Regions from separate parts of the Brevundimonas sp. AVps31 genome, predicted to be linked through region 1. Evidence: riboswitches for the same ligand, from Rfam matches in the RefSeq annotation. Region 1 holds a riboswitch; the other holds the start of a gene.
The links. Region 1 has a riboswitch for S-adenosylmethionine ahead of ACW174_RS12215 (TonB-dependent receptor plug domain-containing protein). Riboswitches for the same ligand answer to the same signal wherever they lie in the genome.
Positions count from the first base shown of each region.

Region 1 (7,125 bases):
GCCGAATCCTCGATTCCGAATCATCGGCTCTGTCCTGTCGGTATTGATCGCCAATGCGATCTCCCGATCCGGGCGCTCAAAGTCGCACCCCTCTTCGGGGCGTGGGGTTAGCATCAGGGCCACCTCCGACGAAACAGTCGGCGGCGTGGTCGCGCACCCCGCGATGCTTGCGCCGGCCGCGCCGAGGCAGAGCAAAGATCGCCGCACTGATTTCTCCCTCGACGGCCGATTCAGGACGCGTGCAAGGTGTGCATCAAAGCGGGCGGTATTCAACTCATGCGATTGTCAGGAGCCGCAACTGGGGCCCGTGGCAGACTCGGCGATCGAAACCGCCGCGCCTGCCACGCCGTCACCTGGTAGCAGACTGCTCCTTGTCGGGCTCAGGGCTGCACGATCACCAGTTCAGGCCGATGCGCGCATAGACGAAGCGCCCGTTGAAGCCGAACGGCGAGTAGTAGGGGAAGCCCAGCACGCCGTTGCTGTTCAGGGTGGCGGGGACGGCGTCCGGGTATTCGTCGAAGGCGTTGTCCACACCCAGCGCCAGGGTGATCCGGTCGTTCGGCCGGAACCGGCCCTCGAAGTCGGCGGTGATCTTGTCGCCGGTGGAGTAGTCGGCGGCGGCCGTCGAACCGGGCTGCAGCACACTGGCGTAGTAGGTCGTGCGGGCGGTGACGCCCCAACGGCCATAGCTCCAGTCCGCCGTGCCCGACACCTTGGTGTCCGGCGTGCCGTCCTCGATGGTCAGGATGCGCTGACGGCCGAACAGGGCCGGGGGCGAGGGCAGGGTCGAGGTGGTGGTCGGCACACGGTCCACCGAGACGTCATTGAAATTCGCCGCCACCGTCAGGTTCAGATCGCCATACTCTTCCGTATTCAGGCGATAACGCCCGACCACGTCCACCCCCTTTGTGCTGGTCTCCACTCCGTTCAGGAAGAAGCGGGACGCCTGGATGCCGAACGGGTCCAGCAGGGTGGCGATGGCCGGATTGGTGATCGCGCCCGCCGAGTTCCGTCCGGCCAACAGCTCGGACAGGACGATCTGGTCCTCGATGTCGATCTGGTAGGCGTCGACGGTCAGGTCGAAATCGCCGAACCGGAACACGGCGCCGAGCGTGTAGTTGGTCGAGGTTTCGGCCTCCAGCGGCTGGCCGCCCAGGGCCGTCGCGATCGGGCTGGTGGACGGGAAGGTGCCCGTCTCGACCACCGAACCGTTCTGGATCACCGAACTGGTCGAGGTGAAGTACGACTGCTGCAGCGACGGGGCGCGGAAGCCGGTCGAGACCGCACCCCGCAGGGCGAAGGACGGCGTGAAGTCATAGCGGGCCGAGAGCTTGCCGGTCGTCGAGGTTCCGAAGTCGGAATAGTCCTCGAAGCGGACGGCGCCCGCGACGGTCAGCTGTTCGGTGATCGGCGCCTCGACATCCAGATAGACGCCGACGGCGGTGCGGTCCTCGTCCACCACATTCGACGGCTGGAAGCCGGGGAAGCCCTGCGCCCCGCCGGCCAGGGCCGTGTTGCCGCCCAGCGGACCGCGATTGTAGGATTCCGGCTGGCCCGCCTGGATCTCGTAGGTCTCGCGCCGGGCTTCCAGACCGGTGGCGACGTTGACCGGGGCGAACAGTCCCAACGCGTACTGGCGCGTGAAGTCCACGCCCAGCACCAACTGGTCATAGATCAGCGCGCCGGAGTCGAAGCTGGTCGGGGAGGCGGCGCCATAGGTGGCGTTGAGCGAATCCTCGGTGCGGAAGTCCAGCGCATTGCGGCCATAGACCAGGTTCACATCCGCATCCCAGCCGCCGATGGCGCCGCGCAGGCCGCCCGCCAGCGACACATCCTGCGAATTGATGGCGATCTTGGGCAGGAAGCCCTGCGGATAGAGGGCCGGCACGTTGTTCAGATTGCCGGCCAGACGCGGGAAGGCGGCGCTTTCACTGTCGCGATCCTGATAACCGGCCCAGCCATAGGCGTCCCAGCCGTTGCCCAGCGGCAGGCCGGCGTTGGCGAAGACGGTCCACTGGGTCACCTCCGGATCGCCGAAGCGGGCGGTGACGGCGTTGGGCGTGACGCGGGGATCGACGTCAGCCCGGTTGGTCGCGTCGCGCTGCAGGTATTCCGCGCTGACGGTCAGATAGCCGTCCTGCCCGAGGCCAAAGCCTTGCCAGGCCGAGGCGGTGACGGTGCCGCCGTCTTCTTCATCCCGCCCCCCGGTCCGGGCGGTGTCCACGGTGGTGTAGTACTGGCCCAGGGTCAGCGTCGCGCCGCCACCGTGATCCGCCTGTCGCAGGCGAAGGTTGACCACGCCCGCGATGGCGTCGGACCCGTACTGGGCCGAGGCGCCGTCGCGCAGCACCTCCACGCGATCCAGCGCCCCCGCCGGGATGGTGTTCAGGTCCACCGCCGCCGAGCCGCGACCGACCGAGCCGTTGACGTTGACCAGGGCCGAGGCATGACGGCGCGTGCCGTTGACCAGCACCAGCGTCTGATCGGGCGACAGGCCGCGCAGGGTGGCCGGGCGGATGGAGTCGGTGCCGTCGACGACCGACGGCCGCTGGAAGGTCAGCGACGGGATGGACGCGGCCAGGGCGGCGCCCAGTTCGGTCGTGCCGCGCGTCTGCAGGTCCTGCGCCGTCACCACATCGACGGGCGACAGGGTGTCGAGGCGCGAGCGGTTCGGCACGCGGGTGCCGGTGACGACGACCTCGTCGATCTCGGTCGTGTCGGGCGCGGTCTGGGCGTTCGCGGCCCCGGCCAGCAGTGCGGAGGCGGAGGCCGCGGCGAACAGGGTCAGGCGGGAGCGGGCGGTGTTGGCGGTGAGGCTCATGACGGGTCTCTTCTCGATAAGACGCAGGCGCCCGGTCGGCGTCGCGGGCTGCGATCGCCGGGTGTCCGGGCTAGCGATGTGGGAGTTCAGGTCCGACCGGAGGTCGGGGAGGTCAGCCGATCAAAGCGAACGGCGACATCGCATGGGACCCGCGCCGCGCATGAGGGTGCGCGGCGCGCGAACGTCAGCGGCGAGAACGGTCAGGGCATGGGGTGCGAAGGCACGCATGGTCGTCTCCTGCTCGATCAGGAACGCCTGCGGTGACAGATAGGGGGAGTCCGGCTGTGAACCGGCCTCTCATCTGCCGCGACCCGGAGAGGGGTCCCGAAGGAGTTGGCACCTTACGGAGGTCCGCAGGTTGCCCCGACGTCAAAGGGCCTATCCCTCAGCCGGTCTCGATGAGCAGTTGCGATATTGCGATGCGTCATAAATGCGTCAAGCGGGCATCGGAAAAAAGTTCGGCGGCGCAGGGTTTCCCCCACGCCGCCGTGTCTTTTCAGCACTAAGGCTGGGTTCAGGCTTCCGAACCCAGGCCGTCTTGCTGGCCGGCGCCGCCGGCGACCATGTCCGCGGCCTGTTCGGCGGCGGCTTCACGGTCTTCGTCGTAGGCCGACTTGATCACGTCCTCGCCCTTGGCTTGACGCTCGGCTTCTTCAGCCGAACGGGCGATGTTGATCTTGACGGTGGCCGTGACCTCGGCGTGCAGGCGAACCAGCACTTCGTGGACGCCCAGCGTCTTGATCGGCACGTTCAGCACGACTTGCGAACGCTCGATCTTGCCGCCTTCGGCCTGAACGGCCTCGACGACGTCGCGACCGGCGACCGAACCGTACAGCTGACCGGTTTCACCGGCCTGACGGATCATGACGTAGGTCTGGCCGTCGATCTTGTCGGCGACCTTTTGCGAGTCGGACTTGTTCTTCTCGTTGCGGGCCTCGATGGCGGCGCGGTCGAGTTCGAAGGCCTTCAGGTTGGCGGCCGTGGCCCGACGGGCCTTGTCGCGCGGCAGAAGGAAGTTACGAGCGAAGCCGTCCTTTACAGTGACGACGTCGCCGATGGCGCCGAGGTTCTCGACGCGTTCCAGCAGAACGACCTTCATCTTACTTCACCACGTAGGGCAGGAGGGCCAAGTAGCGCGCGCGCTTGATGGCCTGGGCCAGCAGGCGCTGCTTCTTCTGGGAAACGGCGGTGATGCGCGACGGGACGATCTTGCCGCGCTCGGAGATGTAGCGCTGCAGGAGTTTGACGTCCTTGTAGTCGATCTTCGGCGCGTTCGGACCCGTGAACGGGCAAACCTTGCGGCGACGGAAGAAGGGGCGACGGGCCGGGCCGGAGCCGGCCGGCGCGCCCGGCGACGGGGCGGTGGTATCGGTCATGTTCCGGGTTCCTTAGAAGGTCGCTTCGGCGGCGGGGGCGTCGTCACGGGGACCACGCTCACGTTCGCGTTCGCGCTCACGTTCACGACGGGCCAGCAGCGGCGACAGTTCCAGGTCGAGTTCCTCGACGCGGACGGTCAGCCAGCGCAGCACGTCTTCGTTGATCGACAGCTGGCGCTCGACTTCGGCCATGGCGGCCGGAGGGGCGTCGACGGCGAGCAGCGAATAGTGAGCCTTGCGGTTCTTCTTCACGCGGTAGGTCAGGTTGCGCAGACCCCAATACTCGATCTTGGCGACGGAGCCGCCGGCTTCCTCGATCAAGCCCTTGATGGTGTCGTTCAGCGCTTCGGCCTGCTGCGCCGAGATATCCTGGCGCGTCATGACCGTGTGCTCGTAAAGAGCCATGCGGTAGTCTCCCTTGTGGACGTCGGCGCGGGCGGACCGGGTTAAAGTCCGTTCCACGATGGTTCCCGAGGCGGCGGCCGGAATGACTTCCCGAACCCTTTGGAGCTCCGCACCGGGACCGAGGTCCTGGAAAGGCGGCGCGTATAGGGGAAAAGCGGCTTGTGAGCAAGGCTTGGGAGCAAGGCTGGGACGCAAGGCCTGGCGGCCGCTGCTACTCCGGCCGCACCACCATGCAGGTGACCCGCCGTTCGGCCAGGGCGGTGCAGGCGGCCTGGGCGCCGGCCTCGGTCATGCCGGTGAAGCGCGAGCGGTACCAGCCCGAGGCGTCCTGCACATTGCGTTCGGCGTTGGCGAACTGGGTGCGGAAGCGGCGGTTGACCTCGGTCAGCCAGTTGCGGGCCACCGCCTCATCGCGGAAGGCGCCGACCTGCACGGCCCAGCGGCCCGCGGGCTCGCGCGCCGGTTCGCGGGCGGGCGTGCGCGGCGCTGTCCGGGGTGGAGGGGTGCGGGCAGGGGCGGTCGGCACGCCGCCGTTCAGGATGGTGGTCACATCGGCCGGGCGCGCCTCGGCGCGCCGGATAGGCGCCGCCGAGCGTTCGGCGGCGCGCTCCGACGGGGCCGGGGTTACGCGCGTCGGCGTCGCGGGGGCCGAGGGCAGGGAGACATAGGCGACGGGCGCGCCGTCCTCGCCGTCTTCCGACGCGCCGGCCGAGGCGTACTGCACCGGGCCCGCCGCGTCCGGGCTGATCCCGAAGCCGCGCTGTTCGAAGAAGGTCTGGGCCACCTGGATGACCTGGCCGTTGGCGCGGGCGCGCTCGACCTCGAAGCCCGTGTCCATCAGGGCGGCGACGTGGGCGTTGCGGCTGGCCGTCGAACGCCCGCCCAGCACGATGGTGATGATCCGCCGTCCGTCGCGCACCGCCGAGGCCGCGAGGTTGTAGCCCGAGGCGTTGGTGTAGCCGGTCTTCATGCCGTCATAACCGTTGCCGCCGTGAAGCAGGCCGTTGGTGTTGCGATAGTCGCGGCCGTTGTAGGCCCAGTCGTGCAGGCCCAGATACCGGTAGTACTGCGGGTAATCGCGCATGATGGCGCGGGCCAGGATGGCCAGGTCGCGGGCCGAGGTCAGCTGGCGCGCGTCCGGCAGGCCGTTGGCGTTGACGTAGCGCGTCTGGGTCATGCCCAGCTCCTGCGCCTTCAGGGTCATCTGGGCGGTGAAGCGGGCTTCCGAGCCGCCGATATGCTCGGCCAGCGCCACGGCCATGTCGTTGGCGCTGCGCACGGCGGTCGCCTTCATGGCGTTGTCGAGGGTGATGGTCTGGCCGGCGGCGAGACCCAGCTTGGAAGGCGGCTGGCTGGCGGCGTGGGGCGAGATGGTCAGCACGTCCTCGGGCTTGATCCGCCCCTCGGCCAGCGCCTCGAACGCCATATACAGCGTCATCATCTTCGTGATGGAGGCGGGGTAGCGACGGCTGTCGGCGTGGCGGGCGAACAGCACCTCGCCCGTGGCGGCGTCGACCACAATGGCGGCGTAGCGGGCGTTATCGGAGGACTGGGCGACCAGCGGCGTGGTGGTCGGGGTCAGGACGACCGCGACGACCAGCATCAGCGAAAGCCATCCCCGGCGGAACAATGCAGTCAGAGGCAAGCGGCGAGCCCTCATTACAATGGCGCGACGACGGCCCCCCGGGCGCGACGCTGGTGTGAAGGCTAACATGACGCTCCGCTGGTTTCATGAGGGTAAACGAGCCGTCAACGATTTCGTGACCCGAGGTTGAACGACGGTCCGTGAAACTTTTGTGCAGTGCACAATAACTCTTGACCCTACTTCGCACTTGCACCATATGAGCGTTGTCGCACCGGGCTCGCTTGGGGCGAGAAAAATCATCTGCGGCCCCCGCCGCCCAAGGTTCAGGAGAGATCCCCATGGCCGACAGCGCCGAAACCGTGAAGAAAACCGTCGAAACCGCCACCGCTTCGGTGAAGGCCACGGCCGAGAAGACCACTGCCCAGGCGGAAAAAATGCAAGCCGCCGGCGCCCGCGTCTTCCGCGAAGCCGCTGACAAGTCGGCCGCCGGCCTCGCCGAGCTGAACGCTGAAGGCAAGAAGAACATCGAAGCCATGGTCGCCTCGGCCACCGCCGCCCAGAAGGGCGTCGAAACCCTGTCGGCCGCCTCGCTGGCCTACGGCAAGAAGAGCTGGGAAGACGGCGTCGCCGCCGCCCAGTCGCTGACCGCCGCCCGTTCGGTGCAGGAAATGCTCGAGCTGCAGACCTCGTGGGCCAAGTCGGCCACCGAAACCTACCTGGCTGAAGTCACCCGCATGACGGACGTCTTCACCGCCTCGGTGAAGGACAGCTTCAAGCCGATCAACGAGCGCGTCACCGCCTCGGTCGAGAAGTTCCAGGCCGCCCGCTAAGGCGACCTGACTTCAGAAGTAAGCTTACGAAGGCCCCGGCGGAAACGTCGGGGCCTTTTGCTATTCGGCGGCCGCGTGGTCGTAGCTGAACACCCGCGCCAGCTTCCA
Region 1 is NZ_CM178736.1:2,497,584-2,504,708, forward strand. Features, by position in the region: gene ACW174_RS12210 (hypothetical protein) at 1-54, opposite strand, end outside; gene ACW174_RS12215 (TonB-dependent receptor plug domain-containing protein) at 395-2,821, opposite strand; SAM riboswitch class I at 3,116-3,226, opposite strand; gene rplI (50S ribosomal protein L9) at 3,336-3,920, opposite strand; gene rpsR (30S ribosomal protein S18) at 3,922-4,197, opposite strand; gene rpsF (30S ribosomal protein S6) at 4,210-4,602, opposite strand; gene ACW174_RS12235 (serine hydrolase) at 4,814-6,205, opposite strand; gene ACW174_RS12240 (phasin family protein) at 6,526-7,017, shown strand; gene ACW174_RS12245 (nuclear transport factor 2 family protein) at 7,078-7,125, opposite strand, start outside.

Region 2 (7,125 bases), 1.7 Mb from region 1:
AACGTCGATGTCCGCTCGGAGAGCCGTTACGACGAGCTGTCCACCGACTTCCTGCAGATCAGCGTGACGGGGGAACACGACTTCACCGATCGCCTGCACGGCCGCTTCTACTACGGCCGCGCGGAGTCGAATTTCGAGAACCCGGTCCAGACCACGGTCACCCTCGATCGCTCGAACATCCAGGGCTATTCGTGGGACTTCCGCGGCAATCCGAATGCGCCGGTGATCAACTACGGCTTCGATGTCGCCAACCCGGCCAACTGGGAATGGCGCCCCTCGACGGCGTCGGTGCCCCGTTCGGAAATCCGCATTCGTCCCAACGGCGTGGACACCCTCTTCGAGTCCTTCCAGAGCGACCTGTCCTATGAAGCCACCGACTGGCTGACCATCAAGGCGGGGCTGAACTGGAAGAAATACACCTCGGACTCGTACGAGTTCCGGCGCGCTGACGAGACCGTGGTGCCCGTGCTGCCGGCCGGTGTCACCGTCGCCGACATCTCCAATGTCCTGACCGGTTTCGGCTCCAACCTGATCCCGAACGGCACGGCGTCCAGCTGGGTTCGTCCGGACCTCGACGCCATTGCGTCGCTGTTCAACATCTATTGCGGCTGCAACACCGGCGTGGCGGGTGGGGACTTCACCCTGACCAGCATCACGAACGGCAATGCGCGCGGGGGCAACCGGTCGATCACCGAGGATGATCTGGCGGTCTATCTGCAGGCCGACTGGGACACCGACCTGTTCGGTCGTCCGTTCCGCGGCAATGTGGGCGTACGCAAGGTCAGCACCACTCTGAACGCCACGGGTTACAGCTCGACCGGCGGGGGGACGCTGGTGACCGGCGAGAACACCTACGACAACACCCTGCCGTCGCTGAACATCAGCTATGAGCCCGTCGACGACCTGATCCTGCGCTTCGGCGCGGCCTCGGTCATGGCGCGTCCGCAGATCGGCAACACCCTGGCCGGGACCAACTATCTGGTGCCGACCACCTCCCTGGCCGCGACGGGCCCCAACTACACGGCCTCGATCGGCAATGTGAAGCTGGAGCCGTTCCAGGCCAAGACCTACGACTTCAGCGTCGAATGGTATTTCGCGCCGGAAAGCCTGCTGTCCTTCTCGTATTTCTACAAGGACATCGACACCTACATCCAGATCGTCCGTCAGGATCTGGCCTATTCGGACCTGACCGCCCTTAACCCCTCGGCGTTCGCGCCGGGCTTCTGCACGGGCACCTGCTCGGCCTCGACCATCTTCCAACTGACCGCCGCGGTGAACACCGAGGGCGGCCCGCTGAAGGGCTTCGAGATCAGCTACCAGCAGCCCTTCACCTTCCTGCCGGGTCCGCTCCAGAACCTTGGCGTGCAGATGAATTACACCCACGTCGAATCCGAGATCGACTACTGCAACAACGCCCTGTGCACGAGCTTCGTGACGCAGGACCTGATCAGCCTGTCGCCGGAATCCTGGAACGCGACCCTCTATTATGAGGACGACCGGTTCTCGGCGCGCGTCTCGGGCGCCTTCCGGGAAGGCTATATCCAGAACGTCCCGGGCCGGAACGGCAACTTTGTCGAAGGCAAGATGGACACGTTCAATCTGGACGCCTCCGCCTCGTACAATCTGACGGACGAACTGGAGCTGACGCTGGAGGCCCTCAACCTGACGGACGAGGAGAACCAGCAGTACGTCGGCGACGGCGCGGACCGCCAGAACACCTCGGTCTACCACCACACCGGCCGCCAGATTTATGTCGGCGCCCGCTATCGCTTCTGATCACTCCTGAACCGAAGCGCACTCAGCCGCCGATCCCTCCCGGGTCGGCGGCTTTTCTTTTCAGGCGAGCAGGTCCGTCAGGTCGGCCCACACGCTCTCGGTCGTCGGGATCCGACCGGCGCCGCGCCCCCGTGCGGTGAAGACCCGTCCGTCGGCGGTCGTGACGCGCAGCGCATTCCACTCATCCGGCAGATCAGCGAACAGGACGTCGCCGTCGACGGCGGTCAAGGCCACCGAGGCGCTGTTCGTCCGCAGGTCCAGTCGCGAAAGCTGGCGGACGCGCCCGGACAGGACAGCCGCGTCGGCGGACAGGGTTTCGCGCGCGACGCGCTCGGGCGACATCCCGCGGCCCAGCGCCTCATGCGCCAGGATGGCCAGCTTGGCCGCGGCGTCGAAGCCCGACAGGTCGGCGCTCGGGTCTTCCTCGGCGAAGCCCGCCTCGCGCGCGGCGATAAGGGCGTCGTCGAAGAGCGCACCCCGGGCGAGCCGATTGAGGATGAAGTTGCAGGTGCCGTTCAGGACCGCCTCGATCCGCACCACCGCCCCATGGGCCCGGGCCCGGCGCACGGTCTCGATCAGGGGCGAGCCGCCGCCGACGCTGGCGGAGTAGAGCAGGCGCGCATCGTGCGCCTCGGCCAGCGCGGTCAGGGCGGCCAGGTCGCTTCCGACCGCCTGTTTGTTGGCGCTGACCACGTCGACGCCGCGCGAAAGGGCGGCGCGGATCAGGGCCAGTCCGGTGGACGCATCGGAGATGGCTTCGACCAGCACGTCCGGCTCGCGCGCCAGCAGGGCGGCGGGGTCGGACAGCAGCAGGCCCTCGGGCACGGCCGGATCACGGGGCTTGGACGGATCGCGCACCAGCACGCCGACCACGGCGAACCGGTCATCCGTCAGCAGCCGGGCCAGGACCCCGCCGCCGACCACGCCGCATCCCGCCAGCGCCACGCGCAGCGGATGCTCGGGCGCCATGCGGGGGTGATGGATCGCGACCTCAGGTCCGGCGACGATGGAGACGGGCGCCTCCAGCAGGGCCTGTCCCGGGTCGGGGCGGGCGGCGGACACCCCGATGGCGTCCAGCGCTCCGGCCAGCCGCGCGACCGCGTCCGAACCGCCCGACGCCACGGCCACGACCCGTCGCCCGCGCCGGATTTCGCGATAGACCGCGCTGGCCGCGTCGGCCACGTCGGCGGCGTCGAGCTGCAGCAGGGCGACGGGCTCATCCGGGGCATGAGGGCTCACATCCGCGCCGGGGACCGGGCGGGGCAGGGGCGACAGGGCGGCGGTCATGTCAGGCGGCCTCGGCTTCCAGCGACGTGGCGGCGACGACGGCGTCGAGCGCGGTCGACAGGTCGGCCAGCAGGTCGTCCGGATGCTCCAGCCCGATGGACAGGCGCAGCAGGCCGTCGGTGATGCCGGCGGTCTCGCGCGCTTCCGGCGTCATGGCCGCGTGGGTCATCAGGGTCGGATGGGCGATCAGGCTTTCGACCCCGCCCAGCGACTCCGCCAGGGTGAAGACCTCCAGCTGATCGACCAGGGTCCGCACCGCATCGATGTCGGCCAGCTCGAAGCTCAGCATGGCGCCGAAGCCCTTCTGCTGGCGGGCGGCGATCTCGTGACCCGGATGGCTCTTCAGGCCCGGATAGTTGACGCGCTTGACCGCCGGATGGGCGTCCAGCCATTCGGCCACACGGCCCGCCGTCGCCTGCTGGCGTTCGATGCGGGCGTAGAGGGTGCGCACGCCGCGCAGGGTCAGATAGGCGTCGAAGGGCGAGCCGGTGACGCCCAGGCAGTTGGCCCACCAGGTCAGCTGTTCCAGATCCGCCTGATCCCGGGCCACCACACAGCCGCCGACCACGTCGGAGTGGCCGTTGATGTATTTCGTGGTCGAGTGGATCACCAGATCGGCGCCCAGTTCGATCGGGTTCTGCAGGGCGGGCGACAGGAAGGTGTTGTCCACCGCCGCCTTGCAACCGACCGCATGGGCGCGGGCGCAGATGTCGGCCACATCGACCACGCGCATCAGCGGGTTCGACGGCGTCTCGATCAGGATCAGCTTGGGGTTCAGGGCGAAGGCGGCGTCCAGCGCCGCGCGGTCGTTCTGGTCGACGAACTGGACGTCGAAATGGTTGCGGCGGGCGCGGGCGCAGAGCAGGCGATGGGTGCCGCCGTACAGGTCATGCGGCGCCAGCAGCAGGTCGCCCGGCTCCAGCGAGAACAGGGCCAGATCGACGGCGGCCATGCCCGTCGCGGTCACCACCGCCCCGACGCCGCCTTCCAGCTTGGCCAAGGTCTCGCCCAAGACGTCGCGGGTCGGATTGCCCGAGCGCGTGTAGTCGTACTTCCGTTTCCCATCGAGGCCGTCGAAGCTGTAGTTCGACGACAGGTACAGCGGCGGCATCACCGCCCCGTGCGCGGGGTCGTTGTTCACGCCGTGCCGGGCGGCGGTGGTACAGGGGTGGGCTTCGCTGGAACAGGTCATGCGGCGATCTCGTCAGGCTGGCGGGCGTAAAAGGGTGTCAGGGCGTCGTGGAGCGTGCGGCCGACGACCTCGCGCTCCTTCAGGAAGGCGTCGTGGCCGAAGATTGAGCCGGCCTCGGTGAACTGGCGCAGGGCGGGCGCGCGGGCGGCCAGATCGCGCAGGTCCTCGATGGGCACCAGCCGGTCACTGGTGAAGCCGAGCAGGGTCAGGGGACAGAGCACCGCCTCTGGCGCGATCGCGTGGCGGTCGAGCGAGTCCGACAGGGTGATCCAGCGGTCGGCGCTGGTGACCTCGGCATAGCCGGCGCCGCGTGCGATCAGATAGTCGCAGACCGGGTAGGGGGCACCCGCCTGATCCGGGGCGGTGGTGGCGAAGCGCCAGTCGAACTCGTCGGCGGTGCGGTAGGTGGTCATGGCCAGTTCGCGGGCCAGGGCGATGCCCTCAGCCTCCCGGCCGCAGTCGCGGGCGAAGGCCAGCACCCGGCGCTGGACGCCGCGCCAGGCGGTGGCCGCCGGATGGGCGCGGTGGGCGGCGGAGAGGACCACCAGTTCGCCGATCCGCTCGGGGAAGGCGCTGGCGAAGGCCAGTCCGATGCAGCCGCCGTAGGAAGCGCCGACAAAGGCGTCGATGCGCGGCTCGTCCAGCGCGTCCAGCAGCACGGCCAGCAGGCGGGCCTGATCCCCGGTGGTGATGGTGACGGCCGGATCGGTCTTGCCCGGCAACAGATCAAGCGCCAGGACGCGGACGCGGTTCAGGTCAACGGGGCCGCCGTGACGGACGGCCCAGGACCACCAGCTGGCGGCGAACCGGCCGCTGGAGATGCCGCCGGCGACGACCACCAACGGACCCGCGTCGGGACCATGGACGCGACCGACGATCCGTTCCGCCGCCAGACGCTCGCCCGACGCCAACCGGAAGCCGGCCGGAATCGCGGCGGCCACATCACGGCCGGGGGCTTCGTCGATGATCCATTCGGTGGTGGACGCCACAGTCCGCTCCGGTCTCGCTCAGCGAAACCGATGGGGCGAACCAACCTCTGCGTAAAAGACCCGTGAAGTCGTCCGGACCCGCAAGGGTCCGCTCGCTTCACTCATCTCTCGCGGCTTCCGAAGACGCCCCGCAGGAGTTGGCACCATCTCCAATGATCGGGTGGATCACTGGAAGGTTGCCCCGGCGTCAAAGGGCCTATCCCTCAGCCGGTCTTGATGAGTGTCCTTACGGTGCCGAACGCAAACAGGCTCGTCAATCCCCCAAAAATGTTGCGACTGCGAATTCTCAAGCTTGGCTTTACAGCGGCATGGTCATGCTTTGAGAGCGGGTATAGCACAAAGAATATTGCGCTTCAGAGAGTCAGGTGCGCTCTTGGCGCAACAAAGTTTCTTGAATCTCCATCCGTCCACTTGCGCATTTCGCAGGTGCGGTAAACAGTTCGCTAATGCGTAACGGCGTCCTTTTGGGGGATTGAGATGACACGACTTCGCGGCTGTTCGGGTTTCGCACTCGGACTTTTGACGACAGTATTCGCAACGGCGGCCAGCGCCGCGCCCGCAGCGGCGCCGGCGCTTCTCGCCCACCAGGTTCCGCTTGAACTGGACGGCGCCGGGACGGCCTGGCTGGCCACCTCGACCGCCCTGGTCCTTCTTATGACCCTTCCGGGGCTGGCGCTCTTCTATGGCGGCATGGTTCGCCGCAAGAACGTCATCGCCACCATCACCCAGTCGGTCGGCGTCTTCGGGGTGGCCACCCTGGTGTGGTTCGTGGCGGGCTATTCGATCGCCTTCGGGTCGGCGGGCGACCTCGCCGGCTATCCGGCTGAAACGGTGAACAGGTTCATCGGCAGCTTTGACGCCATGTTCCTGAACGGCGTGGGCATGGAGACGGCGCACAGCCTGCTTCCGGGCATTCCGGAGTTCCTGTTCCTGTCGTTCCAGATGACCTTCGCGATCATCACGCCGGCGTTGGTCACCGGGGCCTTCGCGGAACGTCTGAAATACACCAGCCTGCTGCTGTTCACGGCGCTCTGGTCGCTGCTGGTCTATGCGCCCATCGCCCACTGGGTCTGGGGTGGCGGCTTCCTCGGCTCGGCCGGGGTGCTGGACTTCGCCGGCGGCGCGGTCGTGCACGTCAACTCGGGCGTGGCCGGTCTGGTCTGCGCAATCTTCCTCGGCGCCCGCAAGGGCTATGGCAAGGAAGCCATCACGGCGCACAATCCGGTGCTGACCATGATCGGCGCCTCGCTGCTGCTGGTCGGCTGGATCGGGTTCAACGCCGGTTCGGCGGGCGGCGCCAACGCCCTGGCGGGCGTGGCCCTGCTCAACACCGTCCTGGCCGCGGCCGCCGCGTCCATCACCTGGAAGATCATCGAGGTGATCGAGAAGAAGAAGGCATCCCTGATCGGCGTGCTGTCCGGCATCGTCGCCGGTCTGGTCGCCATCACGCCGGCCGCCGGCTTCGTGGATCCCAAGGGCGCGGTGATCATCGGCCTGATCGCCGGTCCGGTCTGCTACGCCTCGTCGGTCTGGATCAAGAAGCTGCTCCGCTACGACGACTCGCTGGACGCCTTCGGCATCCACGGCGCGGGCGGTCTGCTGGGCGCCCTGCTGACCGGGGTCTTCGCCTCCACCGCGATCAACAGCCTGGGTGAGGGCGCCAACGTCATGACCCAGCTGATCGGTCTGGGCTGGACCATCGCCTACAGCGCGGTCGGCACCCTGATCATCCTGATCATCTGCAAGTTCACCACCGGCCTGCGCGTCAGCCCGGCGGCGGAAGAAGAAGGGCTGGACACCCACCTCCACGGCGAGGCGCTGGAGTCCGCCTGACCTCCTGTCGGGGCGGGAGCTCTCTCCTCCCGCCCCGGCCCCAGTAAG
Region 2 is NZ_CM178736.1:618,326-625,450, reverse strand. Features, by position in the region: gene ACW174_RS02960 (TonB-dependent receptor) at 1-1,776, shown strand, start outside; gene ACW174_RS02955 (homoserine dehydrogenase) at 1,837-3,063, opposite strand; gene metB (cystathionine gamma-synthase) at 3,065-4,255, opposite strand; gene metX (homoserine O-succinyltransferase MetX) at 4,252-5,244, opposite strand; SAM riboswitch class I at 5,343-5,467, opposite strand; gene ACW174_RS02940 (ammonium transporter) at 5,722-7,077, shown strand.
Region 2: linked by a shared signal. The riboswitch ahead of metX (homoserine O-succinyltransferase MetX) and the one ahead of ACW174_RS12215 (TonB-dependent receptor plug domain-containing protein) in region 1 are both predicted to bind S-adenosylmethionine.